DNA from 2 places in the Enterobacter mori genome. Region 2 is predicted to be linked to the other one. Evidence: predicted binding sites of a transcription regulator. Region 2 holds the regulator's gene; the other holds the start of a gene.
What was found. Region 2 encodes PhoB, which activates phosphate uptake and scavenging genes when phosphate is short. Its sites were predicted from a motif close to CTGTCATAAAACTGNCNNAT; they were not measured.
Positions count from the first base shown of each region.

Region 1 (15,761 bases), 400 kb from region 2:
ATTGAATCGGAACGCGGAAATCGGTCCATGATTCACTCCTGATTAAGATTAAGTAGACACACACGTTAAGATTAACACATCCACGTAAACCGACTACCAACGGCTGGCGGCTTGTTTATCGCTGTCGCGCGATTCCACCCAGCGGTCACCTTCCGGCGTGGCTTCGCGCTTCCAGAATGGCGCTTTAGTTTTGAGGAAATCCATAATGAACTCCCCTGCCGCAAACGCGCTGCTGCGGTGTGCGCTGGTCACCCCGACGAAGACAATCTCCTCGCCAGGCCACATCTCGCCGATGCGGTGAATAACCGTGATGCGCCCGAGCGGCCAACGACCTCGCGCCTCGTCGACAATCGCCGCCAGCGATTTTTCGGTCATCCCCGGATAGTGCTCCAGCGTCAGAGCCTTCACGCTGTCACCGAGGTTGTGGTTGCGCACTTTACCGGTAAAGGTGACAACTGCGCCGTCTTCATCGCGTTCCGCCAGCCAGCTATATTCTGCCCCCACGTTAAAACGCTCGGGACCAACCAGAATTCGGGTTTCAGCCATTTTAGCCCCCTGTCACCGGCGGGAAGAAGGCCACTTCATCCCCTGCGTTCAGCGGATGGGTGAATTCAACCAGCGTCTGATTCACGGCGGCCAGCAGCTTGCCTTCGTCGAGCGCCAGCGCCCAGCGGTCGCTTTGTGCCGCCAGATGCGTGCGCAGGGCAGCGACGTTTTCGAAAGACGCATCCAGCGTCAGGCTGTCGGTATTCACCAGCTCGCGCACCTGCGCAAAAAAGAGCACCTTAATCATGGCTGTCCACCTTAAAATCACCGGATTTGCCGCCGCTTTTCGCCAGCAGGCGCACCGGGCCAATCACCATATCTTTCTGCACCGCTTTACACATATCGTAGATGGTCAGCGCGGCGACAGAGGCCGCCGTCAGCGCTTCCATCTCCACGCCGGTTTTGCCGGTTAAGCGGCAGAGTGACTCGATGCGCACGCGGCTGTGTTCCGGCTGCGCCTGCAGGTTCACCTCCACCTTGCTCAGCATCAGCGGGTGGCAGAGCGGGATTAAGTCCCAGGTCCGTTTAGCGGCCTGAATCCCCGCGATGCGCGCGGTCGCAAAGACATCACCTTTGTGGTGGCTGCCGTCGATAATCATCGCCAGGGTTTCTGGCAGCATAGTGACGAACGCTTCCGCGCGCGCCTCGCGCACCGTTTCCGCTTTGGCGGAGACGTCCACCATATGCGCTTCGCCAGCGGCGTTAATGTGGGTCAGTTGTGACATCGCTTATTTCTTTAAATGGGGGTGGAAATTACACGGACGGGTACGGGCATCCAGCTGCGGGGCGATAATGTTTTCCCATGCGGTGCGGCAGGCTTTGGTCGAGCCCGGCATGGCGAAAATCAGCGTGTTGTTCGCCACGCCCGCCACGGCGCGCGACTGAAGCGTGGAGGTACCAATCTCTTCAAAGGAGAGCATGCGGAATACTTCACCGAAGCCTTCTACTTCGCGGTCGAACAGCGGGATCAGCGCTTCGGGAGTCTGATCGCCTGCGGTAAAGCCGGTACCGCCAGTAATCAACACCACCTGCACCTCATCGCTGGCGATCCACTGAGAGACCTGAGCGCGAATGGCGTAGCGGTTCTCTTTTACGATTGCCTTATCGACGATGTGATGCCCCGCTTCATGCGCCTCATCACGCAGCCAGTGGCCGGAGGTATCATCCTCTTCGCCACGGCGGTCGGAAACGGTAAGGATAGCAATGCGTGTCGGGATAAATTCTGCGCTTACCTGACTCATCTTCTGATTCCTTCTTAAGCCTGATTACCCGCCGATGTAAGACAGGTTCTGAGTAATACCGGTATTGCCCTGATGCAGGAAGTGGGTCTGTTTTTTATGCGTCAGCGCTTCAGAAATGCGCGCTTCAAGCGCGTCCTGCTGCGCATCGTCTTCCAGCAAATCGCGAAGATCTACGCCGCCGTCGCCGAACAGGCAGAGATGAAGCTTGCCAACGGAGGAGACGCGCAGGCGGTTGCAGCTGGCGCAGAAGTCTTTCTCATAGGGCATGATAAGCCCAATCTCCCCTTCGTAATCCGGGTGACAAAAGACCTGCGCTGGGCCGTCGCTGCGCTGGCGGATTTGATGGATCCAGCCGCGTTTCAGCAACGCGTCGCGCAGCACCATGCCGGAAATGTGATGGCGACGGAACAGCTCGCTGCCCTCGCCGGTTTCCATCAGTTCAATAAAACGCAGTTGAATGCGGCGTGGTTTGATCCACGCCAGGAAGGTGTCCAGCTGATGATGGTTTACATCACGCATCAGCACGGTGTTCACTTTGACTTTGTCGAAGCCCGCCGCGAATGCGGCGTCAATGCCGTCCATCACCTGCTGGAACTTGTCCTGTCCGGTAATGGCGTGGAACTGACGGGCATCCAGGCTGTCGACGCTGACGTTGATCGCCGTCAGCCCTGCATCGCGCCAGTTCGCCACGTCACGCGCCATGCGATAACCGTTGGTCGTCACCGCAATTTGTCGGATACGTGCGTTTTCACGCACGGCCGCAATGATGTCGGGGAAATCACGGCGTAAAGAGGGTTCGCCACCGGTCAGACGCACTTTTTCGGTGCCGAGCTCAGAGAAGGCGCGCGTAACGCGCCGCACTTCATCGACAGAAAGAAAGCCGTTATTGGTGACCCTGCCCGGTTTATAGCCATCGGGCAGGCAGTAGGTGCAACGGAAGTTACACACATCGGTAATCGACAGACGTAAGTAGAAAAACTTACGCGCGAAAGCATCAGTAAGTTGTGAAGCCATGTACACCTTTCCAAATCGGGAGGCACAGTCATTTCTTTCTGTACCCTGGTGGCTAATTTGCCACGGCCAGGACGCCATATCGTTCGACACAGGCGCCAGGGCTAGAGTGTATGTTTTCAAAAATGAAAACGTGGTTATAACGATAGTAACGCGGAAATCATCACTTCGCCATTCTCGCATTTCGCTATATAATTATATATATAGCGACTTAATCGTGCATTTTCGCTACAGGATACCCAAAAACCGCACTTTCACATTGATATACGTCATTTTGCATCGGCTGAGGCATCGTCTTTTAGGGGTAGTTAGGTTACTGTTACGCGATCGAACGTGATAAGGAATACCTATGCGCAATCGCACTTTTGCGGATCTTGACCGAGTGGTCGCTCTTGGCGGAGGCCACGGCCTGGGCCGTGTCATGTCCTCATTGTCGTCACTCGGGTCAAGGCTGACAGGGATAGTGACCACCACCGATAACGGCGGCTCAACGGGGCGGATCCGACGTGCCGAAGGCGGGATTGCCTGGGGAGATATGCGCAACTGTCTGAACCAGTTAATTACCGAACCGAGCGTCGCATCGGCGATGTTTGAGTACCGTTTTGGCGGTAATGGCGAACTTTCGGGGCATAACCTCGGAAATCTGATGTTAAAGGCTTTAGATCACCTGAGCGTGAGGCCTCTTGAAGCCATCAACCTGATCCGTAATCTGCTTAAAGTGGATGCATTTCTGATCCCCATGTCTGAACAACCGGTCGATTTAATGGCTATCGACGCTGAAGGGCATGAAGTTTACGGTGAGGTGAATATTGATCAGCTCATCCTGCCGCCAACGGAGCTAATGACCTATCCAGGCGTCCCCGCCACGCGCGAAGCGGTAGAAGCCATCGGGGAAGCGGATCTGATCCTGATTGGCCCGGGCAGTTTTTACACCAGCCTGATGCCGATTCTGCTGGTGAAAGAGCTGGCGCAGGCGCTGCGCCGCACCCCTGCCCCGATGGTCTACATCGGTAACCTGGGACGTGAACTGAGCCCGGCGGCGGCGAGCCTGTCGCTGGCGGACAAGCTTGAGTTAATGGAGCAGTACGTCGGTAAAAAAATTATCGACGGTGTCGTGGTGGGGCCGAAGGTGGACGTGTCGGGTATTGGTGACCGCGTGGTGGTGCAGGAGCCGCTGGAGGCGAGTGATGTTAAATATCGCCATGACCGTCACCTGCTGCGCGAGGCGCTGGAGAAGGCGATTCAGGCGCTGGGTTAGGTTCGTTTTGTGCGGCCTGATGCCCTCTCCCACAGGGAGAGGGAGAAAACAGATCACCCACTCACGATGCCGCGATGAAAAGATCCCGCAGCTGATGAAGCTGGTCGCGGATCTGCGCCGCCTCTTCGAACTCCAGGTTCTGCGCGTGCTGCATCATCTGCCCTTCCAGCTCGTGGATTTTCTGCTGCAGCGCTTTCGGCGTCAGCACGACGGTATCTTCTTCCACCACTGAACGCGCCTTGCCGCGACCTTTCGCTTTGGTTTTGGCAATGTTCTGACCCAGCGCCAGGATATCCACTACCTTCTTGTTCAGACCCTGCGGCGTAATGCCGTGCTCTTCGTTGTAGCGCTGCTGCTTCTCACGGCGGCGCTCCGTTTCACCAATCGCTTTCGCCATCGACGGGGTGATTTTGTCACCGTACAGAATCGCTTTCCCGTTGACGTTACGCGCCGCACGGCCGATGGTCTGGATCAGGGAACGTTCAGAACGCAGGAAGCCCTCTTTATCCGCATCCAGAATCGCCACCAGCGAGACCTCCGGCATATCCAGGCCTTCCCGCAACAGGTTAATCCCTACCAGCACGTCAAACTCGCCCAGACGCAGGTCGCGGATGATCTCCATGCGCTCAACGGTATCGATATCCGAGTGCAGATAACGCACCTTCTCGCCGTGCTCTTCGAGATACTCGGTCAGGTCTTCCGCCATACGCTTGGTGAGCGTGGTCACCAGCACGCGCTCGTTGATGGCGGAACGGGCCCGAATTTCCGAGAGCAGATCGTCCACCTGCGTGGCCACCGGACGAACTTCAATAATGGGGTCGAGCAGACCTGTCGGACGCACAACCTGATCGACAACATCTTCACCGGATTTCTCCAGCTCGTAGTTGCCCGGCGTGGCCGATACGTAAATGGTTTGCGGCGCGAGCGCCTCAAACTCTTCAAACTTCATCGGGCGGTTATCCAGCGCCGACGGCAGGCGGAAGCCGTATTCCACCAGCGTCTCTTTACGCGCGCGGTCACCGCGGTACATCCCGCCGATCTGCGGGATCGTGACGTGGGATTCGTCGATCACCAGCAAACCGTCTGCCGGAAGGTAGTCAAACAGCGTCGGCGGCGGCTCGCCCGGCCCGCGCCCGGAGAGGAAACGCGAGTAGTTTTCAATGCCGGAGCAGTAGCCCAGCTCGTTCATCATCTCAAGGTCGAACTGGGTGCGCTGGCTCAGGCGCTGCTCTTCCAGCAGCTTATTGTTCGCCAACAGCACCTTGCGGCGCTCGGCCAGCTCCACTTTGATCTCTTCCATCGCCTGCACAATACGCTCGCGCGGCGTCACGTAGTGCGTTTTCGGGTAGATGGTGAAGCGCTGGATCACCGATTCAATGTGTCCGGTCAACGGGTCGAAGAGCGACAGGCGTTCAACCTCTTCATCGAACAGCTCAACGCGCAGCGCCATATCGTCTGATTCCGCCGGGAAGATGTCGATCACTTCTCCGCGCACGCGGAATGTCCCGCGCTGGAAGGCCTGATCGTTACGGGCATATTGCAGTTCAGCCAGACGACGGACGATGGCGCGCTGATCAATGATCATTCCCTGCGTCAGGTGCAGCATCATCTTGAGATAGAGATCCGGATCGCCCAGACCGTAGATCGCGGAAACCGATGCCACCACCACAACATCGCGACGCTCCAGAAGCGCCTTAGTGGCCGACAGACGCATCTGCTCAATGTGCTCGTTCACTGAGGCATCCTTCTCGATGAAGGTGTCAGAGCTCGGCACATAGGCTTCTGGCTGGTAGTAATCGTAGTAGGAGACAAAATACTCCACCGCGTTGTCCGGGAAGAACTCTTTCATCTCACCATAAAGCTGCGCCGCCAGGGTTTTATTGGGTGCCAGCACCATCGTTGGGCGCTGGAGATCCGCAATCACGTTGGCGATGGTGAAGGTTTTACCTGACCCCGTCACACCTAATAGCGTCTGATGCGCCAGCCCATCTTCCAGCCCCTCTTCCAGACGGCGGATGGCCTCGGGCTGATCCCCCGAAGGACGGAAAGCAGAATTCAATTTGAACGGTTTACTCATGGGCGACAACCTGATGACGTTATAAGCGGCAGGTGAGTAATTTTACTCGTTGTTGCCAGGAATGCCAGTAAAAAACACTGGATGGAAAACCAGTGGCATGGCAGGATATTTAGAGTAGCACCTGGGGAATGAGCGCGATTCCGGTTGAAATGTAGACTGTGACAAAATAAAACACCAGCCTGACTCGGTTATCCCCAGAACTTTTCCTTTTTTAACATTTGTCAAGCCAGGTAATGATAGTTTTGTGGCAACGGGTGACACTTTCATGACGGCAATTGCTTTTATCTAAGCAATTAAATAATAAACGATATTTTCTAAAGCCGCGTTTCGCGTCAATTTGGGCGTAAGCCGCGTCTTCTCTCGCTTATCGCGTGTTTTCTAACTCTAATGCACATGGTTATCCACAGGAATAGTGGATAACTGCTTCCAGCCCATGCAGACTGGCGCTCGGCAAATTCCCGGTTTTTCCCACGAGGCGGCAACAAAAAATTTTTATAGCTATTTTTTGATGATAAACAGTTGAGTCATTCATAACCAACTCATGCGATCTCGCTCACAAATCCGCCATTTCACACCCTGCACCACAATTCACCGCTTCCGGCACCGTTGATGTGCAATTCAGGGATCCGCGCGACGATCCGCAGAGACTTATTCCTAAAAAAGCCCCTTTTTTAATCACTTTATGGTTTCTGGCAGGCGTTTTGCACAGTCGACTACGAGCGTCATCAATAAACATTTTTAAGGAGAGAAAGATGTTGAGTCTGCGTGCTGTGAATCAGTTTTACGGAAGCCAACATACGCTATGGAACCTGGATTTAGATTTTCCGCAAGGCATGTGTACAGGCGTCGTTGGCCTGCCGGGAATGGGCAAAACGACCCTGATGAACTGCATTACCGGAAAAGTGCCCGTCGAAAGCGGCACCATTATCTGGCATGAAGCCGGGGCGCCGCCGCACGATTTGCTCAGCCAGGCGTCAGACCACCGTTCCATGCCGGGCATAGGCTATGTGCCGCAGGACAGACGGATCTTTTCCCAGCTGACCATCGATGAAAATTTGCATATTGCGATGCAGGCCGTGGGGAAACCCGATCCTGAGGCGAAAAGAGACGTTTACGACCTGTTTCCGGCACTCTATGCGCTGCGGCAGGCCCGCGCCAACACGCTCTCTCCGGATGACCAGTATCAGCTGGCGCTGGCCAATGCGCTGGTGAACCGCCCGCGCCTGCTGATCCTCGATGAACCCCTGCACGGCGCAGGACACAGCTTCGCCCAGAAGCTGGGGCAGCTGCTGGTGCGCTTAAATCGGGAGTTAGGTATGACGGTGTTATTAGCGGAGCAACAGCTGTCGTTTATCCGCCGGGTGGCGGACCGTTTCTGCATGCTCTATCGCGGGCGTAACGTGGCGCAGGGCCACGTTAACGAACTCGATGACGAGCTTATCGCCCACTGGATGTCGCGGGAAGCAAGACGCTGAGATCGAGATAACGTCCGGTTTCGGCATTTTCCGCGCCGTCAGCCAGCCAGGGAATTTCCCCGAGGCACGGCGCGGGAAGGACGCGCCTGAGCGTCGCCAGATACTCCTGATGGCGTTTACCCGGGGCAACCACGTCGTTGGCTATCCAGCCCGCCAGATGCAGCCCGGCCTGCTGTACGGCCTGCGCTGTCAACATGGCGTGATTGATGCAGCCCAGCTTGACGCCGACGACCAGAATGACCGGAAGCTGCTCGGCCTGCACCCAGTCAGCAAACGTCTGCGTGTCCGAAAGCGGCGTAAACCAGCCGCCAGCCCCCTCCACCAGCACCCAGTCGGCCTGGCTTTCCAGCGTCCGTAATCCGGCAGACAGCACGGCGAAATCAATCGGACGGCCCTCATCGGCACTGATGATGTGCGGCGAGGTCGGCTCGGCAAAGGTGTACGGATTCACCGCTGAATAGGCAAGTTCAAGCGTACTGTTGCGCTGGAGCGCCAGCGCGTCGGTGTTGCGTAAGCCTTCCGGCGTCATCTCGCTGCCTGAGGCGACGGGCTTATACCCGGCTGTGTTTTTCCCAAGCTTTTGCGCCGCCTGCAGCAGCGCCGAGCTGGCAACCGTTTTGCCCACTTCCGTGTCCGTGCCGGTAACAAAATAACGTTCAGTCACGTTCGATAATCCCATGAAAAAGTTGATAAGAGAGCGGAAATTGCCCCCGCTGCTGCGGCCAGGCCAGCTCCAGACGCTGCAGCTGTCCCCGGGTGAGCAGTTTTCTCTCCCGCCCGGCATGCAGGTGCGTGGCCCCGATGCCCTTCAGCGAGCGCATGGCGCTGAACGCATCGCTAAAATTGAGGGTGATGGTCTGCACCGTGCTGCGATAGCGCCAGCCTGCCAGCGCCTGCGTCACCTGGTCATGCGATAAAAAGCGGTTAGCGTGCGGCTGCTCATCCACCGCTTTCCACGCCTGATTCAGCTCCGGTAACGAACTTTCCAGCAAGGTCGTAAAGGCCACCTTCCCGCCCGGTCGCGTCACGCGATAAAGCTCGCTTAAGGCCTGCGGCAGGCTGCTGCACCACTGCACCGCCAGATGGCTCCAGACCAGATCGAACTGCGCATCCGCCTGCGGGATGGCCTCGATATCGGCCACCAGGTAATGATGCGCAGCCTGCTGCTGGCGCGCTTCGTCCAGCATTGCGGGCGACAGGTCGATGGCCGTTACCTGGCTCCCCGCCTCGCGCCAGTAGCGGCTGTTGCTGCCGGGACCACAGCCGGCATCCAGTACCTGTGCGAAGCGATCCTCGCCAAGCACGGCCAGAAGCCCCTGCGCGCTCAGACGCTGCAGTTCATCGTGCTGCGAATAGCTCTGCGCGGCCCGTCCGAATGCCGCCGCAACGGCCTGCTTATTCACCGGCAACATGGAGTGCCTCCAGCAACGTCTGGATATCCCGTGCTTCATGCGCCGCTGTCAGGGTTAAACGCAGCCGTGCGGTACCGGGCGGGACCGTTGGCGGGCGGATGGCGGTCACCCACATGCCGCGCTCGCGCAGCGCCTGTGCCAGCGCCAGCGCGCGAGCATTTTCGCCGACAATCACCGGCTGGATAGCGCTCTGCGAATCGGGACTGTGGAAGGGCAGCGCCGCTAACCCCTGGCGGAAGCGGGAGATATGCTCTGCCAGCCGCTGGCGACGTTCATCCCCTTCTGCGCTGCGGATCACCGCCAGCGACGCGGACAGCGCCACGGCCTGCGCCGGGGGCATGCTGGTGCTGTAAATCAGGTGTCGGGCAAACTGCAGCAGATAGTCTGCGACCGAATCGCTGCACAGCACGGCGGCGCCGCTGACGCCAAAGCCTTTGCCGAAGGTGACAATCAGCAGTTCCGGCTTCACGTTTTGCTGGTTCGCGCTGCCGCGTCCTTCGTTTCCCATGACGCCGATGCCGTGGGCATCGTCGACCAGCAGCCAGGCGTTTTGCCGTTTTGCAGCCTCGTGCAGCGCGGCAAGCGGCGCGCTGTCGCCGTCCATGCTGAACACCCCTTCGGTGACCACCAGCTGCTGTCCGTCGCAGGGTTTATCCAGCAGCGCAGCAAGCTGCCCCGCATCGTTATGGGCAAAACGCCGCAGCTGAGCCGGGCTTAAATTTGCCGCCTCCAGCAGGGACGCGTGGCTCAGGCGGTCGGCGACTATGCGGTCCTCTTTTTCCATCAGGGCGGTAATGACCGCCTGATTCGCGGCAAAGCCCGAAATAAAGAGCAGCGCGCGAGGATAGCCCAGCCAGTCGGCAAGCGCCTCTTCCAGCGCCTGATGCGCCGTGGTGTAGCCGCTGACGTGTCCCGAGCCGCCGCTGCCCACGCCAAACCGCTCCGCGCCCTGCTGCCAGGCGCGGATGATGACCGGATGCTGGCTCAGGCCGAGATAGTCGTTGCTGGAAAAATTACAAAACTGCCGCCCCTCGCGGGTAAGAAAACGGCCCGCGCCGTTTTCCACCACCCTGCGAACGCGAAACGCCTCTGCTGCCCGGCGTTCGTCCAGCGCGGTATTCATTCGTGCCTGCCAGGTCATACGGCTGCCGCGTTGTAGAACTGGTCGGTGTCGGCGTTGAAAATCTGCTGCTCCAGCTGCTGCTGTTGCTCGTTATCGCCCGTCAGCACCTCGGTCTGGTGCGGGTTCAGCCCCAGCTTGCGGAACAGCTGAACGTCTTTGTCCTCTTCCGGGTTCGGCGTGGTCAGCAGCTTGCAGCCGTAGAAGATGGAGTTGGCTCCGGCCATAAAGCACATCGCCTGGGTCTGCTCGTTCATCTGCTCGCGACCGGCAGAGAGGCGCACGAAAGAGGTCGGCATCATGATGCGCGCTACCGCGATGGTGCGAATAAAATCAAACGCGTCCACGTCTTCGTTATCCGCCAGCGGCGTGCCCTTGACCTTCACCAGCATGTTGATTGGCACGCTTTCCGGCGGGGTCGGCAGGTTCGCCAGCTGCAGCAGCAGGCCCGCGCGGTCTTTCACCGTTTCACCTAAGCCCACGATGCCGCCGGAGCAGACCTTGATCCCGGCATCACGCACTTTATCCAGCGTGTCCAGACGCTCCTGATAGGTACGCGTGGTGATGATGTTGCCGTAAAATTCCGGCGAGGTGTCGAGGTTGTGGTTGTAGTAGTCCAGCCCCGCCGCGGAGAGGCGCTGCGCCTGCTGCTCGTTGAGCGTGCCGAGCGTCATACAGGCTTCGAGGCCCATCTCCTTCACGCCCTTCACCATCTGCTCAAGATACGGCATGTCGCGATCGTGCGGGTTCTTCCACGCCGCGCCCATGCAGAAGCGGGTCGAACCGGCATTTTTCGCCTTACGCGCGGAGTCGAGCACCTGCTCAACTTCCATCAGGCGCTCTGACTCCAGACCGGTTTTGTAGCGCGCGCTCTGCGGGCAATATTTGCAGTCTTCCGGGCAGGCGCCGGTCTTGATCGACAGCAGCGTGCTGACCTGAACATGGCGGGGATCGAAGTGCTGACGATGCACCTGTTGGGCTTCGAACATCAGCTCAAGGAAAGGTTTGTTGAATAATTCAGTAACTTGCGACATCGTCCAGCGTGCGTGGTGAGCCATGGGGCTTCTCCAAGGGTTTTGTTAATTTTCGGTTCGGTTTATACTCGTAAACCTAAAACTTTTCAAAATGGTTTACAAGTCGATTATGACCCAGGACGATCTCGCCTTCGACAAGCAGCATATCTGGCACCCTTACACCTCCACTACCCGCCCCCTTCCCGTCTATCCGGTGGCCTCCGCCCACGGCTGCGAGCTGCATCTCGCCAGCGGCGAGCGGCTGGTTGACGGGATGTCCTCCTGGTGGGCGGCGATTCACGGGTATAACCACCCGCGTCTGAATGCGGCGATGAAGGCGCAGATTGACCAGATGTCGCACGTGATGTTTGGCGGGATCACCCATCAGCCCGCGGTGGATTTATGCCGCCGTCTGGTGGCGATGACCCCTGAATCGCTGGAGTGCGTGTTCCTGGCCGATTCCGGCTCCGTGGCGGTGGAAGTGGCGATGAAAATGGCGCTGCAGTACTGGCATGCGAAGGGCGAAACGCGCCAGCGGTTCCTCACCTTCCGCAACGGCTATCACGGGGATACCTTCGGGGCGATGTCGGTGTGCGATCCGGACAACTCTATGCACAGCCTGTGGAAGGGCTACCTGCCGGAAAACCTGTTTGCCCCGGCCCCGCAGAGCCGTTTCGACGGCGAGTGGAACGAGATGGACATGGTCGGATTCGCGCGGCTGATGGCGGCGCATCGTCATGACATTGCCGCCGTGATCCTTGAGCCGATTGTGCAGGGCGCGGGCGGCATGCGGATGTACCATCCGGAGTGGCTGAAACGTATTCGCAAGATGTGCGACCGCGAGGGCATTCTGCTGATTGCCGATGAGATCGCCACCGGCTTTGGCCGCACCGGCAAGCTGTTTGCCTGCGAGCATGCGGGTATCGCCCCGGATATTCTGTGCCTGGGTAAAGCGCTGACCGGCGGCACCATGACGCTCTCCGCCACGCTCACGACCCGTCACGTTGCCGATACCATCAGCGACGGCGAAGCAGGCTGCTTTATGCACGGCCCGACGTTTATGGGTAATCCTCTCGCCTGCGCCGTCGCGAGCGAAAGCCTGTCCATTCTGGAAAGCGGTGAATGGCAAACGCAGGTGGTGGCGATTGAAGCGCAGCTGAAAGAGGAGCTGAGCGCCGCCTCTGGGGCGAGTTTCGTGGCGGACGTGCGCGTGCTGGGCGCCATCGGGGTGGTTGAAACCACCCATCCGGTGAACATGGCGGCGCTGCAGCGCTTCTTCGTGGACCAGGGCGTGTGGGTCCGGCCTTTCGGCAAGCTTATCTATCTGATGCCGCCGTACAGCATCACGCCAGAGCAGCTTCGAAAACTAACCGACGCGGTTGTAACAGCCGTTAACATTCCCGCGCATTTCACGATTTAACCCAATGCATTACACTTGCTGAACGAGCGATCAACGAGGGTAAACCGTATGAAAATCATCAGTAAAGATCTGCGCGACGGCGAAAAGCTCCCGGAACGCCACGTATTCAACGGCATGGGCTATCAGGGAGACAATATCTCTCCGCACCTGGCGTGGGACGAGGTTCCGGACGGAACCAAAAGCTTTGTCGTGACCTGCTACGACCCGGATGCGCCTACCGGCTCCGGCTGGTGGCACTGGATTGTGGCGAACCTGCCTGCCGACACGCGCGTGCTGCCGCAGGGTTCTGGTTCCGACCTGGTTGCCCTGCCTGAAGGCGCCATTCAGGCGCGCACTGATTTTGGTAAAGCGGGCTACGGCGGCGCGGCGCCGCCAAAAGGGGAAACGCACCGCTATATCTTCACGGTGCACGCGCTGGATGTGGAGCAGATTGAGGTCGATGAAGGGGCGAGCGGCGCGATGGTCGGGTTTAACGTGCATTTCCATTCGCTTGGGAGCGCGTCGATTACGGCGATGTATTCGTAAAAAAAGCCGGGTGGCGGCTACGCCTTACCCGGCCTACATTTCGCACTCGTAGGCCCGGTAAGCGCAGCGCCACCGGGCAAAAAATCACAGCACCGAAGGTAACAGCCCCACCAGCCGCCCTTCTTCCAGAAGCTGCATCGCCTTATCAATATCCGGTGCAAAGAAGCGGTCATCATCGTAATGGGATACATGCTCGCGCAGCACCTGACGCGCCTGCTCCAGCAGCGGGCTGGATTTTAGCCCTTCACGCAGATCGATACCCTGACTTGCCGCCAGCCATTCCACCGCCAGCACGCCGCGGGTATTGGAGGCCATTTCCCAGAGACGACGCCCGGCAGCCGGTGCCATCGAAACGTGATCTTCCTGGTTCGCTGACGTTGGCAGGCTGTCCACGCTGTGCGGGTGCGACAGGGCTTTGTTCTCGCTCGCCAGCGCTGCGGCCGTCACCTGGGCAATCATAAAGCCCGAGTTGACCCCGCCGTTACGCACCAGGAACGGTGGCAGCTGGGACATGTGTTTATCCATCATCAGCGCAATGCGGCGCTCGGACAACGCGCCGACTTCGGCAATCGCCAGGGCGAGATTATCCGCAGCCATTGCCACCGGCTCGGCGTGGAAGTTGCCCCCGGAGACGACCTCGTTTTCCTGGGCGAACACCAGCGGGTTATCGGACACCGCGTTAGCCTCCACCAGCAGCACCTCTGCCGCCTGGCGCAGCTGCGTCAGGCACGCGCCCATCACCTGCGGCTGGCAGCGCAGGGAATAAGGATCCTGCACCTTCTCGCAGTTATGGTGTGAATCGGCAATTTCGCTGGTGTCGGTAAGGACATGACGGTACATCGCGGCGACATCAATCTGCCCGCGCTGACCGCGCACCTCGTGGATGCGGGCATCGAATGGGCGACGCGAGCCCAGCACGGCTTCGGTGGTCAATGCACCACACACCACCGCCGAGGCAAAAAGATCTTCCGCTTCAAACAGGCCGCGCAGCGCGAAGGCGGTCGACGCCTGGGTGCCGTTCAGCAGCGCCAGCCCCTCTTTCGCCGCCAGCGTGATCGGCGTTAACCCGGCTTTTTTCAGCGCCTCTTTCGCCGGAATCCACTCGCCCTGCCAGCGCGCTTTGCCTTCGCCCAGCAGCAGCAGCGACATGTGCGCCAGCGGGGCAAGATCCCCAGATGCCCCAACAGAACCTTTCGCCGGGATCCACGGATAGACTTCCGCATTGACCAGCGCCATCAGCGCCTGGATCACGCTCAGGCGAATGCCCGAAAAACCGCGCGCCAGGCTGTTAATTTTGAGGACCATCATCAGGCGGACAATTTCATCGTCCAGCGGCTGACCCACGCCCGCCGCATGCGACAGCACCAGCGAACGCTGTAAGTTTTCCAGATCGTGTGTGGCGATGCGGGTCTGCGCAAGCAGCCCAAAGCCGGTGTTAATCCCGTAGGCGGTACGCCCTTCGGCAACAATCGCCTCCACGCAGGCAACGCTGTCGTTAATGGCGGCGTGGGCACTTTCATCAAGCGAAAGGGTGACCGGCTGACGCCAGACGCTACGCAGCTGTTTGAGCGTCAGCGAGCCGGGAGTGAGTGTTAATGCATTCATTATTGCTTTCCTTGTGTGGCAGGGATCATCGGCAGGTTCAGCCCCTGCTCTTTGGCACAGTCAATGGCAATCTCATAGCCCGCATCCGCATGACGCATCACGCCGGTGGCAGGGTCGTTGTGCAGCACGCGAGCGATACGCGCGGCGGCTTCATCCGTTCCGTCGCAGACAATAACCATCCCAGAATGTTGGGAGAAGCCCATCCCCACTCCGCCGCCGTGGTGCAGCGATACCCAGGTTGCGCCGCTGGCGGTATTCAGCAGAGCGTTCAGCAATGGCCAGTCGGAAACCGCATCCGAGCCGTCGCGCATGGCTTCGGTTTCGCGGTTCGGGCTGGCGACGGAGCCGGAGTCCAGGTGGTCGCGGCCAATGACAATCGGCGCGGAGACTTCACCGCGGCGCACCATTTCGTTGAAGGCAAGTCCCAGCTTTTGCCGCCACTCCAGCCCTACCCAGCAGATACGCGCCGGCAGGCCCTGGAAGTTAATGCGCTGGCGGGCCATGTCCAGCCAGCGATGCAGGTGTTCGTCATCGGCGACGATCTCCTTCACTTTGGCGTCGGTTTTGTAGATGTCCTCCGGGTCACCGGACAGGGCAACCCAGCGGAACGGACCGATACCGCGGCAGAACAGCGGGCGAATGTAGGCAGGCACGAAGCCCGGGAAGTCGAATGCGTTATTTACGCCCATCTCTTTCGCCATCTGGCGGATGTTGTTGCCGTAGTCAAAGGTCGGAATACCCATCTGGCTGAAAGCCAGCATCGCGGAGACGTGTTCCGCCATAGAGCGTTTCGCAGCGAGCACCGTGCCTTCCGGATCGGTTTCCGCTTTTTGCTGATAGTCTTCCCACGTCCAGCCTTTTGGCAGGTAACCGTGGAGCGGATCGTGGGCGCTGGTCTGGTCGGTGACCAGATCCGGGCGCACGCCTCGGGCGACGAGCTGCGGGAGAATGTCCGCCGCGTTGCCGCACAGGGCAATCGACATGGCTTTGCCTTCGGAGGTGTATTTTTTGATGCGCGCCAGCGCGTCGTCCAGATCGGTGGCCTGTTCATCGACGTA
Region 1 covers NZ_CP104285.1:1,372,208-1,387,968, reverse strand. The annotation lists gene N2K86_RS06535 (Bax inhibitor-1/YccA family protein) at 1-29, opposite strand, end outside; gene moaE (molybdopterin synthase catalytic subunit MoaE) at 94-546, opposite strand; gene moaD (molybdopterin synthase sulfur carrier subunit) at 548-793, opposite strand; gene moaC (cyclic pyranopterin monophosphate synthase MoaC) at 786-1,271, opposite strand; gene moaB (molybdenum cofactor biosynthesis protein B) at 1,275-1,787, opposite strand; gene moaA (GTP 3',8-cyclase MoaA) at 1,812-2,801, opposite strand; molybdenum cofactor riboswitch at 2,789-2,922, opposite strand; gene yvcK (uridine diphosphate-N-acetylglucosamine-binding protein YvcK) at 3,148-4,056, shown strand; gene uvrB (excinuclease ABC subunit UvrB) at 4,118-6,133, opposite strand; gene N2K86_RS06495 (ABC transporter ATP-binding protein) at 6,886-7,608, shown strand; gene bioD (dethiobiotin synthase) at 7,571-8,272, opposite strand; gene bioC (malonyl-ACP O-methyltransferase BioC) at 8,265-9,020, opposite strand; gene bioF (8-amino-7-oxononanoate synthase) at 9,004-10,161, opposite strand; gene bioB (biotin synthase BioB) at 10,158-11,198, opposite strand; gene bioA (adenosylmethionine--8-amino-7-oxononanoate transaminase) at 11,284-12,573, shown strand; gene N2K86_RS06465 (kinase inhibitor) at 12,622-13,098, shown strand; gene hutH (histidine ammonia-lyase) at 13,183-14,703, opposite strand; gene hutU (urocanate hydratase) at 14,703-15,761, opposite strand, start outside.
Region 1: the regulator PhoB is predicted to act here: its motif matches at 6,365-6,384, upstream of uvrB (excinuclease ABC subunit UvrB).

Region 2 (15,761 bases):
TATGTTTCACCGCCTCTTTACCGTAGCGATCGACAAAATACTCGCCCTGGAATGCCATACGGTGCTGCACCGCAATCCCGCCGCCGAGCGCCTTTACGCGCTCGATATTATGCTCGGTGATTGTTTCTGCGTGGTCGAAGAACCAGTGCAGGCCATTAAAGGGAATATCCCGGTTCACCTTTTCAAAGACGTCCAGCATGCGGCTGATGGATTCGTCATAGGTGGCATGCAGACGGAACGGCCAGCGGTTTTCCACCAGGTGGCGCACCACTCGCTCCAGCTCATCCTCCATCCCCTCCGGGAGATCCGGGCGCGGCTGGAGGAAGTCTTCAAAATCTGCCGCCGAGAAGACCAGCATTTCGCCTGCACCGTTAGCGCGATAGAAGTCAGTTCCCTGTCCAGGCTTCAGCATATCGGTCCAGCGCTCAAAATCTTCCAGCTCCTGCTTCGGACGCTGGGTAAAGAGGTTGTAGGCGATACGCACCGTCATCTGCTCCTTGGCATGCAGCTCAGCGATCACCTCGTAATCTTCCGGGTAGTTCTGGAAACCGCCGCCCGCGTCGATGGCGCTGGTCAGCCCCAGACGGTTCAGCTCACGCATAAACTGGCGCGTGGAGTTCACCTGCTGCTCAATAGGCAGCTTCGGCCCTTTCGCCAGCGTGGCGTAAAGGATCATCGCATTCGGTTTGGCGATAAGCATCCCGGTTGGGTTGCCGTTGTTATCACGCACGATTTCACCACCCGGCGGGTTCGGTGTCTCTTTGGTATAGCCAACCGCTTTCAGCGCGGCGCGGTTAAGCAACGCGCGATCGTAAAGATGAAGCACAAACACAGGAGTGTCAGGTGCCGCCTCGTTAAGCTCTTCGATGGTCGGCATCCGACGCTCGGCAAACTGGAATTCGCTCCAGCCACCGACGACGCGCACCCACTGTGGTGACGGTGTACGATCGGCCTGATCTTTCAGCATGCGCAACGCATCCACCAGCGAGGGCACACCTTCCCAGCGCAGTTCAAGGTTGTAGTTCAGCCCGCCGCGGATCAGGTGCAGGTGCGAGTCGTTCAGGCCGGGGATCACCGTACTCCCTTTCAGGTCGACGATCTGTGTTCCCTGCGTCGCATAGCTCATGATGCGATCGTGATTGCCTGTAGCGAGGATCTTGCCATTGGCAATCGCCACCGCTTCCGTGAGCGGATTTTCACGATCGAGGGTATGGATCTGACCTTTGGTTAAGATCAGTGTGGCAGTTTGGGACATAACGTACTCCTTTGAACCGAATCAGGCTTTTTTCAGCCATCCGGCAAACAGACGGGTCACGATGGGCATCCACAGCCAGACCACCAGCGCGACCACACAGGCATCGTTAATCAAATGCAGCAATAATGAGCCTTTCAGACCAGGCAGCAATAAGCCTGTCACCAGCGGCACTACGTTGGTGCTTGGAAAAATCACCAGCAACGTGATGAGAAATTGCTTCCACTGCTTCGGTTTACGCACGTGCGGTTCCGGCGGCGTGAACCAGAATGCCGGCTCGGTGCGCACTTCAGTTTTATCGCCTTCCGCCAGTAGGGACTCAATCTCTTTCACCAGCCCATTGCGTGTATCAGACTGCGTCCACGCGTAAAGGTGTTCGATAGTGTCGAAGCGGATAACCACCGTCCACAGCGTCTGCCCTTCGGCAGGACGAATGACATTTGCGCCCAGATGGCCGGGAAATTCCGCCGCGATGGGCATGATTTTGCCGAGCCACTGCTCGTACCGCTCAGACTGTCCCGGAAGAAGGGTGTGAGCGATCACCAGCGTGACATGGGATGTTTGCGCCATAAAAGCTCCTGGTCATGAGCGGGCGGGAGGACCCCGCCCTGAAAGGTTTACGCTTTACGCTCTGGCGCACCGTGAACGAGGGTGTAGGCATAATCAACCCCCATACCGTAAGCTCCGCTGTGCTCTCGTACCAGGTCCATGACCGCGTCGTAAGTCCCTTTGCGTGACCAGTCGCGCTGGTACTCCAGCAGTACCTGCTGCCAGGTCACAGGCACGGCACCCGCCTGCACCATGCGGTCAATAGCGCGCTCATGGGCATCTACGGAGGTGCCACCGGAGGTGTCAGTCACCACATAGACTTCGAAGCCTTCATCCAGCGCCATCAGTGCCGGGAAGGTCAGACACACTTCAGTCCACAGGGCAGAGATAATAAGTTTCTTACGGCCCGTGGCTTTGACTGCCGCAACAAACGCATCATCTTCCCAGGAGTTCATAGAGGTGCGCTCAATCGGCTTAACATCCGGATGCACCGCCAGCAGCTCGGGCCAGATATAGCCGCTGAAGCTTTTGGTTTCGACTGAGGTGTAGATAACAGGAACATCAAAAATTTTGCCGGCTTTTGCCAGGGCAACCGTATTATTTTTCAGCAGTTGGCGATCAATATTAGCGACGCCAAAGGACATCTGTGGCTGGTGATCGATAAAAATCAATGCGGAATTGGACGGATCAATCAGTTCACGAATAGACATAAAAAACCTTTTAATCAATAAGTTAAAAGAGAAAAATTTAGTGTGCTATATGAGAAAGGGCCCTGACTGATAAAGCAAATTGAGTATAGCGAGAATTGATTAAGCGGATAGTAAAGATATTTGTCCCCTCTGTTGAATTTATCAGAACAACCTAGGGGAATATTCTGCAACCGACTCGTATACCGGTTGCAGAGGCAGGGTTAATGGCCGAACCAGATAGAAGCGGATATTGCAGGCAGAGAGAAGATCCCTTCCTGAATAACGCCCTTACCTTCTTTAAGTTGCCATACCTTCACGTTAAGCAGCGGGGAATGGTCCAGGACAACTTCACAGGCCTCGCCCCGGTTGATCGCCACCAGCACGCGCTGCTGGTTATAGACGCGGGCAAACACCACCACGTTATCGTGCGCATAGGCCACCTGACAGCCACCGTAGCGCAGGGCGAGACTCTGCTTACGCAGCTTCGCCAGCCGCTGATACAGGCTGAACAGCACCTTGTCCTGTTTCGCGGGCTCCCACGGGAAGGTTTTACGACAGAACGGATCGTTGTTGCCGTCCAGCCCCACCTCGTCGCCGTAATAAATGCACGGCACGCCCGGCCAGGTGAAGAGCCAGGTGACCGCCAGCGGCAGACGGGCTACATCCTTGCCGAGCAGGGATTTAAAGCGGGCGGTATCGTGGCTATCGAGCTGGTTGAACATCCGCAGCTGCTGCTGATGAGACAGACCGGCGCGATAGTTCTCCATCCACGCCATGCAGGTTTCAGCGTCGATATGGTTCGGATCGTAGGAGATATCGGTGTTAGCGAGGAATCCCCACAGCGGGAAGGTGAAGCCGCGATAGTTCATCGCCGCATCTTCCGCATCGTTCTGCAGCCACTGGCGCGCGTCGCCAAAGTGCTCGCCGAAGACAAACGCTTCAGGCTGGGCCGCTTTCGCCGAGCGCGTGATCCCCGCGACGTGCTGAAGGTTATTCTGCGCCCCGCCTGCTTCACCGAGCATATGCACCACGTCCAGACGCCAGCCGTCCATATTCCATGGCGCTTTCAACCAGTGGCGCACGATGCTGTCTTCGCCGCCGTAGATTTCATTCACGAGCGTTGGCGACTGGAAATCCAGCTTCGGCAGGCTGGCGTAACCCAGCCAGTCCAGCGCGCGTCCCTCCTCGTTAAAGCTGTACCAGTCACGCTGCGGCGAGTCCGGGTTATGACATGCCCCGCCCATCGACTGATTATGGCGGTCAAACCAGGCGTGTGAATCTCCGCTGTGGTTGAACACGCCGTCCAGAATCAGGCGCATGCCTTCATTTTGGGTGTTCTTACGCAGGCGCATCAGCGCCTCGTCACCGCCAAACTGTTCGTCAACGTGGCGATAATCCTGCGTATCGTATTTGTGCACGCTTGGGGCTTTAAACACCGGGTTCAGGTAGAGCGCCGTCACGCCCAGTTTTTTCAGGTACGGCAGTTTTTCGCTGATGCCGTCGAGATCGCCGCCGTAAAAGGTCGAGCCGCCAGCCTGCGCCGTCACCGGATCATCCCACGCTTTCATAATGACGTCGTGACCCGCCGCGTGGTGGTAATAAACCTTATCCTGCTGCGCGGTGCGCTTTTCGCTGCGCGCAAAGCGGTCCGGGAAAATCTGGTAAAAGATCTGATCGTTAACCCACTGCGGGCCGTTATCCGGGTAATCGACCGCAAACTGCTCCAGCCGTGCGGGCGGAAAACGGCTAAACCCCTGCGGGGTAAACCACAGCTGACGGTTATTCCACAACAGTTTGAAGCTGTAACGGCGACGCGGCTGGCCGCTGCGCAGGTCGATATTCGCCCGCCATGCGGTGATCCCTGGCTGCGGCTGACTGCGCAGCTTGTGCATTTTCAGCCCGGTCTCTTCGTTATCTATTTCGGCGCGGAGCGTCACGCGTTCAGGCTGATTTTCCCCCGCCAGCCAGAGCGTAATCACAAGGTTGTCTTTGTTTTGCTTAACAAATGGGGCAACCGGAAGGTGCCAGGCATTTAACATCACGAATCCCCTTTGATGAAATTGACGTCACCTTGCCACAGGGTGGTTAAGGATAGCTCACCATGACGTGATTTATTGGGGGAGGAGGACGGGGGAGTAGGCATCAGTGCGACCTGATGCCCTCACCCTAACCCTCTCCCACGTGGAGAGGGGAAAAGGATGTTACTGTGCTTCTGCCAACTGACGGTCACGGCGGCATTTGAACATCCAGCCCACCAGCAGCAGGACGATCCACGCGCAGCCCACATACAGGGAAATACGGGTGTCCGGGTGGTAGCCAATCAGCCCAATGATAAACACCAGGAAGATCAGCCCAACGACGGTGGTTGCCACCCCGCCCGGTACTTTGAACTTCAGCGCTTTCGCCTCATCCGGCGACAGACGACGGCGAAAGGCAATCTGCGACAGCAGGATCATGATCCACACCCACACCGTCGCGAAGGTCGCCAGTGAGGCAATTACCAGGAAGACGTTTTCCGGCATGATGTAATTCAGGTAAACCGAGAACAGCAGCGCCACGGTCATGACCACGACGGTCACCCACGGCGTGCCGCGGCGTGAGGTTTTGGCGAACACCTTCGGCGCGCTGCCCTGCTCCGCCATGCCGTGCAGCATACGGCCTACGCCAAAGACGTCACTGTTGATGGCCGACAGCGACGCGGTCAGCACCACAAAGTTGAGAATGCTGGCGGCAAAGGCGATACCCATGTGCTGGAAGGTCAGAACAAATGGGCTGCCGTTGGTGCCGACCTGGTTCCACGGGTAGATGGACATAATCACGAACAGCGTACCCACATAAAACACCAGTATACGCATCGGCACGGAGTTGATGGCGCGCGGAATGGATTTCTCCGGGTCTTTCGCTTCCCCGGCGGTGATCCCAATAATCTCGATACCGCCGTAGGCGAACATGACCATCTGAAGCGACATCACCATGCCGAGCCAGCCGTTGCTGAAGAAGCCGCCGTTCGTCCACAGGTTATGGATGCCGGTCGGCTGACCGCCATTACCGATACCCCAGATGATGATGCCGAAACCGGCGAGGATCATGATGATAATGGTCGCGACCTTAAAGAAGGAGAACCAGAACTCCAGCTCACCAAACACCTTCACGCTCATCAGGTTGACGGCGCAGATGATCAGCACCACGCTCAGCACCCATATCCAGTGCGGCACCGCCGGGAACCAGACGCCCATATAGATGCCAAACGCGGTCACGTCGGCAATCGCCACAATCAGGATTTCAAAGCAGTAGGTCCAGCCGGTGATAAACCCGGCCAGCGGGCCTAAGTTTTCCTGCGCGTAGCGGGAGAAGGAGCTGGCAGACGGGTTGTGAACCGACATCTCACCCAGCGCGCGCATGATGATATAGGCCGCAACACCGCCGATGATGTACGCCAGCAGAACGCTTGGACCGGCCATTTTGATGGCATCTGCCGAGCCATAAAAAAGACCGGTGCCGATAGCCGAGCCCAGCGCCATAAAGCGGATGTGGCGGGTGCTCAATCCACGTTTAAGTTTGTTAGTGCTTTCCATTTAAATCTTGCCATTCAACACAAAAAAAACAAAAAACCACGGGGCTTTAAGCCCCGTGGTTAAACAGTTTGTTGCCGTTGATTAATGGGCGTTCGATGCGACCTGACGCCCTGCAGCACGGTCCCAGATAATCGCCAGAACCAGTGCGACAACGGTAGGCATCAGCCAGGCCAGGCCTTGCTCAGACAGCGGCAGACGCTGTGTCCACGCAGGCAGAATGTCTGCGAAAGCTGATGCTTTAATCCCGTCAAGGATACCAAAAATCAGGCTGATAAACATGGCTGGTGCAATAATTCGCGACGAGTTGTTCCACCACGGGCGAGTAAAGCTCAGCACCACCAGCACGATGCACGGCGGGTAAATCGCCGTCAGTACCGGAATAGAGACCTGAATCAGGTGGCTCAGACCGAGGTTGGACACCGCCATGGAGAAAATACCAAGGATAAACACCAGGGTGCGGTAAGAGAGCGGCAGATACTGTGCAAAGAACTCTGCGCAGGCACAGGTCAGGCCAACCGCCGTCACCAGACACGCCAGGAAAATCAGCGCCGCCAGCAGCATGCTGCCCGCACCACCGAAGGTGTGCTGAACGTAAGCGTGCAGGATAGCTGCACCGTTGGCGTTTTGATCGACCAGCATCGCGCTGTCGGAACCCAGGCGGAACAGTGCCAGATACAGAAGCGTCAGACCCACACCGGCCATCAGGCCAGCCCAGATGGTATAGCGGGTCAGCAGGCGCGCTTCCGTCACACCGCGGGAACGCGCGGCATTGACGATAACGATACCAAACACCATCGCGCCCAGCGTATCCATCGTCAGATAGCCGTTCACAAAGCCGTTAGAGAACGCAGCGTTTTTATAGGCGTCCATTGCGTCGCTAATCGGGCCTGCAGGCCAGACGATGGCCGCCACCGCCAGCACGATCAGTGCCACAATTTTCAGCGGCGCCAGGAAGTTACCCACGGTATCCAGCAATTTGCCCGGATAAAGGGAAACCAGTATTACGATTGCGAAGTAGATCAGGCTGTAGATAAACAGCGGCATCGCGCCGTCACCCGTCAGCGGAGCGATCCCCACTTCAAAGGAAACGGTCGCGGTACGCGGGGTGGCAAACAGCGGACCAACGGCCAGATAGCAGACGGTCGCCAGCAGAACGCCAGCCACTTTGCCAATCGGGGTGCTGAGGCTGTCCACGCCGCCACCGACTTTCGCCAGCGCGATAACGGTGAGGACCGGAAGACCCACGGCAGTAATCAGGAAACCAAACGCAGCCGTCCAGACGTGTTCACCCGCCTGTAAGCCAACCATTGGAGGGAAAATGATATTACCTGCGCCAACGAACAGCGCAAATGTCATAAAGCCCAGCGCGATGATGTCACGCGATTTTAAGTGATGGGTCATAAAACCTTACTGCCTGTGGATGTGGTGTTGAAAACGTTGAGATTTTCGCTATCCCTGATGGGACGATACAGCGGAAAATTTGCTCAATTTCAGCGGGAAATGCTCCCGTCCTGGCGTGGAGAAGAATAGTTTTTCGATTTACCACGCAAATACAGTCGGTCTGACAGTATCTGGGGGGCAATTTAAACGCTTATAACGTTTAAAGGCAAGGAGGGATCGCAAAACCAGAACAATATACCAGCATGAAAAACCAGACCAGAACAATACGCTAATTATAAGAAAAACCCATGGCTAATCATGCGAACAAAAAAGCATCAACCGTATAATATTCACACGCGTTTCGCTTGACTGCAAAGCAAACGGGCCAGCAAATGCTGACCCGTGGAAAGGTAAAATGACACGCCTGCCGTCAGGCGATCTTTTTGGCAATTAATCGTTCCGGAATAACAAAGCTGAAGCGGGTTCCTTTACCCAGCGTACTCTGAATATCAAGACGGCTTTCATGATGATTCACCGCGTGTTTCACAATCGCCAGCCCCAGACCGCTTCCCCCGGTCTGCCGCGAGCGCGCTTTATCCACACGGTAGAATCGCTCGGTCAGACGCGGTATGTGCTCAGGGGCAATCCCCGGCCCGTTGTCCTCAACGCTAAACTCAGCGCCCGCGGTCACACGCTGCCAGCGCACCACGATATGGGTCCCCTCCGGCGTATGATTCACCGCGTTATACACCAGGTTGGAGATGGCGCTGCGCAGCTCATCTTCACTGCCGAGCACCTTCAGGGCGCTGTCGACCTCAAAGCTAATTTGATGTTTTTTATGGCTTAACGTTTGCGCTTCCCGCTCCACCACCCGCAGCATCATCGGCACGTCGATGGTGTCATTCAGTGCCAGTGAAGGTGCGGCTTCAATCTTCGAGAGCGTCAGCAGCTGCTTGACCAGACCTTCCATACGGTGCGTTTGCTCGCGCATGGTGTGCAGCGCTTTTTCACGCGGCGCACCTTCGAGCGTTTGCTCCTGCATCATCTCCAGGTAGCCCTGAAGCACGGTCAACGGGGTGCGTAATTCGTGGCTCACGTTTGCGAAGAAGTTGCGTCTCGCCCCTTCCAGCTGGTGCATCTGGGTGACATCCCGCGCCACCATCAGCCACTGTCGATCGCTGTAAGGCATCACGCGGATTTCCAGATGGCGCCCGTTGTTGAGCCTCAGATTGTGCGGCCCCGTAAAATCACGTTTTTTCAGATACAGCGTGAACTCCGGATAACGCAGCAGGTTAAGAATATTTTGCCCATTATCGTCCGGCCAGCGCAGGCCCAGCAGCTGTTGCGCCAGGCCGTTACACCAGAAAATCGTGCCTTCTTCAGTGGTCAGAATGACGGCATCCGGCAGCGACTCCGCGCCGCTGCGAAAGCGTTTGATTAAGCTTCCCAGCTCGCGACGACGTTTTTTATTACGCATCTGCATCTGGTGCAGGCCATACAGCAGCGGTTCCCAGCTCCCGCTTCCCGGCGGAGGGGTCATGCTTCTGTCCACCCACAGCCACCAGGAGAGGCGCAGTAAGTTCCAGAAATGCCAGACTAATAACCCGGTCACTGCCGCCAGCAAAAACCAAGGCAGATGCCCAAAGATGGCCCCCAGAATAAAGGCCGGAATACAGCATAAGATCAGTTCAAAGACGAGCCTTTTCCATGACAGACGTTCCAGCACGCGTCACACTCCTGTCACTGTTCAGAAACGGGTCGAAAAACGATAACCCGTACCGCGGACCGTCTGCACCATGCGATCGTGACCGCTCAGCTCCAGTGCTTTACGCAGGCGGCGAATATGCACATCAACCGTCCGGTCTTCCACATACACGTTAGTTCCCCAGACGTTATTCAGCAACTGCTCGCGGCTGTATACGCGTTCCGGGTGGGTCATGAAGAAGTGCAGGAGTTTAAATTCGGTAGGCCCCATGTCGAGGGGATTTTCGCCCGTCATCACGCGGTGTGAGGTGGGGTCAAGGCTCAGGCCCTGCATCTCAATCACCTCTTCTACCGCCATCGGCGAAATGCGGCGCATAACGGCTTTGATGCGAGCAACCAGTTCTTTGGGGGAGAACGGCTTGGTGATGTAATCGTCCGCGCCGGTTTCCAGACCGCGCACGCGATCCTCTTCTTCACCGCGCGCTGTGAGCATGACCACCGGAATATCGCGGGTCATCGCTTCACGTTTTAGATGTTTGATAAACTGCAGTCCAGAGCCGCCAGGCAACATCCAGTCAAGCAGAATCAGATCGGGCCAGGGTTCATTCAGCTGGTTCACCGCGCTGTCATAATCTTCCGCTTCAACCGGCTGGAAGCCATTTTGTTCGAGCACGAAGCACACCATTTCACGAATTGGAGCTTCATCTTCTACGACCAGAATACGTCTCGCCATACTTTGCCCTGTCTTATCTTATTTAAGTTACAAGTTTGTAATGCGGCGTCATTATGCGTCAGATTTATGACAGATTTATGAAAAACCTTACCACTATAAATGGCAAACTGTTGTTTTATTACAGCGGTTATTTTCCACTCCCTGACAGTTTATAATCCTGCTTTCTCAATTTTGCCACGGAACAGCTATGCGCATACTTCACACCTCGGACTGGCATCTGGGTCAAAATTTTTACAGCAAAAGCCGTGCGGCTGAACATGAAGCCTTCCTGAACTGGCTGCTGGAGACGGCCCAGACGCACGAGGTGGACGCGATTATTGTGGCGGGTGATATCTTCGATACCGGTTCACCTCCCAGCTATGCGCGTGAGCTCTATAACCGTTTCGTGGTGAATCTGCAGCAGACCGGCTGTCATCTGGTGATTGTCGCCGGAAATCACGATTCTGTGGCCACGCTGAATGAATCCCGCGATATTCTGGCGTTTCTCAATACCACCGTGGTGGCCAGCGCCGGACATGCCCCGCAGATCCTGAAAAAACGTGACGGCACGCCGGGAGCGGTGCTGTGTCCCATTCCGTTTTTGCGTCCGCGCGATATCGTACAAAGCCAGGCGGGACTTTCCGGCGGCGAAAAGCAACAGCATTTATTACAGGCTATCACTGATTATTATCACCAGCAGCATACCGATGCCTGCGCCCTGCGCGGCGAAGCGGCAATCCCGGTGATTGCGACCGGGCATCTCACTACCGTTGGGGCCAGTAAAAGTGACGCCGTACGTGACATCTATATCGGCACGCTGGATGCCTTCCCGGCGCAGAACTTCCCGCCAGCCGACTACATTGCGCTCGGACACATTCACCGCGCGCAGATCGTCGGCGGCTGCGAGCATATCCGCTATTGCGGCTCACCCATTTCACTCAGCTTCGATGAAACAGGCAAAGCCAAATCCGTGCATCTGGTCAGTTTTACCGACGGTAAACTCAGCGCTGTCGAGACGCTGGACGTGCCCGTTACCCAACCACTGGCCGTGCTAAAAGGCGATCTGGCGGCCATTGCTGAACAACTTGAGCAGTGGCGTGGTGTCGAGCAGGCTCCGCCCGTCTGGCTGGATATCGAAATCACCACCGATGACTACCTGCATGATATGCAAAGAAAAATTCAGGCACTGACGGAAGATCTGCCCGTCGAGGTCTTACTGGTTCGCCGCAGCCGGGAGCAGCGCGAGAAAATTCTGTTAGGTGCACAGCGTGAAACGCTGAGTGAACTGCGGGTCGAAGAGGTGTTTGCGCGCCGGTTGTCTCAGGAAGAGATTGACGACGCGAAGCGAGTAAGGCTCAACGAGCTGTTCACGCATACCCTGCATGTGCTTAACGATGAGGGAGAAAACGCATGAAAATTCTCAGCCTGCGCCTGAAAAACCTGAACTCCCTCAAGGGCGAGTGGAAAATCGACTTTACCGCTGAGCCATTTGCCAGCAACGGGCTGTTTGCCATTACCGGTGCTACCGGTGCCGGGAAAACCACCCTGCTCGACGCCATCTGCCTGGCGCTTTACCACGAAACGCCACGACTGCAAAAGGTCTCTCAGGCGCAAAACGACCTGATGACGCGCGACACCGCCGAGTGCCTGGCGGAAGTGGAGTTCGAGGTAAAAGGCATCGCCTATCGTGCGTTCTGGAGCCAGAACCGTGCGCGCAATCAGCCTGACGGGAACCTGCAGGCCCCGCGCGTGGAGCTGGCACGCTGTGAAGACGGAAAAATCCTCGCCGACAAAGTGACGGATAAACTGGAACAAACGGCAGCACTTACCGGGCTGGACTACGGCCGTTTTACCCGCTCAATGCTGCTCTCTCAGGGACAGTTTGCAGCCTTCCTTAACGCCAAACCGAGCGATCGTGCGGAGCTGCTGGAAGAGCTAACCGGCACCGAGATCTACGGCCAGATTTCCGCCATGGTGTTTGAAAAACACAAAGCCGCGCGCAATGCGCTTGAGATGTGCGAAGCGCAAGCGGCAGGCGTTGTCCTGTTGAGCGAAGAACAGCAGCAGCAGTTGCAGCAAAGTTTGCAGGCACTTACTGACGAAGAGAAAACCCTGCTGGCGCAGCAGCAGAACCATCAGAAAGAATTTCAGTGGCTTACGCGCAGCGAGGAGCTTATCCGCGAACAGCAGCGCGCCACGATCTTACAGCAGCAGACGCAACAGGCGCTGGCCGATGCGGCGCCCGATCTGGCAAAGCTCCAGCTCGCGCAACCCGCATCCCAACTCCGCCCACTGTGGGAACATCAACAAGAACAGGCATCACGCCTGGCGCAAACGAAGCAGCGTATTGTTGAAGTAAATACTCGCTTACTGGAAAAAACCGCCTTGCGTTCGCGGATCCGCAACGGCGCTTTACATACTCATACGCAGCTGCAGACAGAACTGGCGGCACTGGCACAGTGGCTGGCAGACCATGAGCGGTACCGCCTGTGGGGCCAGGAGATTGCAGGCTGGCGGGCTCACTTCTCCCAGCTTAATCGCGATAAAAATCAGCTCACTACGCTTGCTGCGCGTATCACTGAATTACGCCATAAGCTGTCAGGACTGCCAGAAAGTTCCCTCACGCTGACGGCTGACGAAGCCGCAATGGCGATGGAGAAACAGGCGCAAACCCGGTCTACGCGCCAGCGCCTGACAGCTCTCCATGCCCGCTATCAACCGCTGCAAAAACGTCAGCGCCAGAATGCCGAAAGCGTGCAAAAAGCACAGGCCGGGCTGGTCGCGCTTAACGAAACGCTGGCACAACGCCGCCAGCAGTATAAAGAAAAAAACCAGCATTATCTGGACGTTGAAACGCTATGCAGGCAGGAAGAGAAAATCAAAGGCCTTGAGGCGGAGCGTGCTCAACTCCAGGCCGGGCTACCTTGCCCGCTGTGCGGCTCCACTACCCATCCCGCCGTGACGGCATACCAGGCGCTGGAGCTCAGTGAAAATCAACGCCGCCGCGATCGGTTAGCAAAAGAGGTCGCCGCACTCAAAGATGAAGGTTTGTTAGTTCTCGGCCAGGTTAATGCCCTGTCACAGCAGATCCAACGCGAGACAGACGAAGCGCAGGCGCTCTCTCAGGAAGAGCAAGCGCTCACTAAAGAGTGGCTGGAGGTGTGTGCCTCTCTGAATATTACGCTGAATATTCAGGAGGATATTGCCCCGTGGATGAGCGAGCAGGAGCACTACGAGCAGCAGCTTTACCAGCTCAGCCAGCGTTTGACCCTACAAACCCAGCTTAGCCAGCAGGAAGAACAGGAGCGTCAGTACCAGCAACAGCTTGCGGCGACGCGTCAGGCAGTGGAAACGTCCCTGCATACGCTGTCGCTGGGTATTCCAGATGCAGGCACTGAATCCGTCTGGCTCGCCTCACGTGAAAGTGAATACGCACAGTGGCAGGAGAAACAGACCCAGCACGGCGCGACGCTGGAGCGTATTAACGCCCTGACGCCGGTGCTCGACACCCTTCCGGCAGCGGAGGCCACTGAAGCCGAAACGGCGATACCCGCGAACTGGCGCGAAATTCACGACGAATGCGTGTCGCTGCAAAGTCAGCTTACGGCGCAACAGCAGCAGGAGGCGCTTGAGAACGAACGTTTGCAGCAGTCACAGGCGCAATTCGCCGCGGCACTGGCTGCAAGTTGTTTTGAGGATCAGGACGCGTTCCTTTCTGCGCTGCTGGATGCCGACACCGTTCGACGCCTTGAGCAGCTAAAGCAGACGCTGGAAAACCAGGTGCAGCAGGCGACAGCACTCTCCGCACAAGCGACCCGGCAGCGACAGGACCATCAGGCGCTGCGCCCGGAAGGGCTGGACGCCGATGTTCAAACATTGCAAACGCAATTGCAGCAACTGGCACATCAACTTCGTGAGAACACCACGCATCAGGGTGAAATCCGCCAGCAGCTCAAGCAGGACAGCGATAACCGTCTGCACCAGCAGGCGCTTATGCAGCAAATAGAAGAGGCAGCACGCCTGGCTGACGACTGGGGCTACCTGAATTCCCTGATTGGCTCCAGCACCGGGGACCGATTCCGTAAATTCGCTCAGGGGCTGACGCTGGATAATCTGGTCTGGCTCGCTAATCAGCAGCTTAATCGCCTGCATGGACGCTATCTGCTTCAGCGCAAAGTCAGCGATGCGCTGGAGCTGGAAGTGGTCGATACCTGGCAGGCGGACGCGGTGCGCGATACTCGAACCCTGTCTGGCGGCGAAAGCTTCCTGGTGAGCCTGGCGCTGGCCCTGGCGCTGTCGGATTTAGTGAGTCACAAGACGCGGATCGATTCCCTGTTCCTCGACGAAGGATTCGGCACGCTGGACAGCGAAACGCTGGATACTGCGCTGGATGCGCTCGATGCGCTGAACGCCACTGGCAAAACTATCGGCGTGATCAGCCACGTTGAGGCGATGAAGGAGCGCATTCCGGTGCAGATCAAGGTGAAGAAGATTAACGGGCTGGGCTATAGCAGGCTGGATAAGGTGTTTGCGGTGGAATAGATGGGGGGGGGCGATCTGGTGCCCTCACCCTGGCCCTCTCCCACGGGGAGAGGGAATTGATCCCCCTCTCCCTTGAGGGAGAGGGCAGGGGTGAGGGGGAACAGACCGCACCAGTAGATCTATCACTGTGGCCACAGCCAAGCCGCGCCACGCACGCCGCTGGAATCCCCGTGCACCGCTTTGCGGATCGGGGTTTCACACTCACCGCCGAAAACCCACTGTTTCACCAAATTCGGCACCGTGGCGTACAGCCGGTCAACGTTGCTCATCCCACCGCCAAGCACGATCACATCCGGGTCGAGAATGTTAACCACGTGCGCCAGCGATTTCGCCAGCCGCATTTCATACCGGCTAAGCGCCAGTTCCGCGACCGGATCCTGTTCTTCAACCAGACGCATAATCTCATTCCCCTTCAGCGGCTGCCCGCTCAGGCGATGGTAGTCCGTAGCAAACCCCGTACCGGAAATAAAGGTCTCTATACAGCCTTGCTTTCCGCAGTAGCACGGCACTTCAGCGCGATATTTAAGTTCGTCTTCGTCCATCCACGGTAATGGATTATGCCCCCACTCGCCCGCCGTGCCGTTGCCACCAATGTGGGCGCGACCGCCGAAGGCGACACCCGCGCCGCAGCCCGTACCGATAATGACCGCAAAAACGGTCTGGGCGCCTGCAGCTGCACCGTCGATAGCTTCCGATACCGCCAGACAGTTGGCATCGTTAGCCAGACGCACATCGCGTTTAAGACGCGCGCTCAAATCTTTATCAAACGGCTGGCCGTTGAGCCAGGTCGAGTTGGCGTTTTTCACCACGCCGGTGTAGGGCGAGATCGACCCGGGGATCCCCATTCCAACGCTGCCCGTCTGCCCTGTTGCCTGCTCGGCCATCTCGACCAGCCGGGCAATCGTCTCGATAGTCTGGTGATAATCATCACGCGGCGTAGGCAAGCGGTGGCGAAACAGCTGTTCCCCCTGCTCGCTCAACGCAATCACTTCAGTTTTGGTGCCGCCTAAATCGATCCCAATACGCACAAGAGACTCCTCATTATTTTGATTATCAACAGAGTAGAAGCCGCCTACCCGATTAGCAATGCAAGCGATGCGACAATTCGTTATCATGCCCGCTGATTTAACGACAAGGCCGTGGAAATTATCATGCTGTGGTTCAAAAATTTGATGGTTTACCGTCTCAGCCGCGACGTTTCGCTGCGTGCAGAAGAGATGGAAAAACAGTTAGCCGCTTACTCCTTTTCCCCTTGCGGTAGCCAGGACATGGCCAAAACCGGCTGGGTTCCGCCGATGGGTTCACAAAGCGATGCCCTGACCCACGTGAGCAGCACCGGTCAAATCATCGTCTGCGCC
Region 2 covers NZ_CP104285.1:971,457-987,217, reverse strand. The annotation lists gene N2K86_RS04640 (amidohydrolase) at 1-1,255, opposite strand, end outside; gene N2K86_RS04635 (antibiotic biosynthesis monooxygenase) at 1,277-1,822, opposite strand; gene N2K86_RS04630 (hydrolase) at 1,870-2,511, opposite strand; gene malZ (maltodextrin glucosidase) at 2,712-4,529, opposite strand; gene proY (proline-specific permease ProY) at 4,692-6,065, opposite strand; gene brnQ (branched-chain amino acid transporter carrier protein BrnQ) at 6,147-7,466, opposite strand; gene phoR (phosphate regulon sensor histidine kinase PhoR) at 7,876-9,171, opposite strand; gene phoB (phosphate response regulator transcription factor PhoB) at 9,193-9,882, opposite strand; gene sbcD (exonuclease subunit SbcD) at 10,070-11,275, shown strand; gene sbcC (exonuclease subunit SbcC) at 11,272-14,403, shown strand; gene mak (fructokinase) at 14,526-15,431, opposite strand; gene rdgC (recombination-associated protein RdgC) at 15,555-15,761, shown strand, end outside.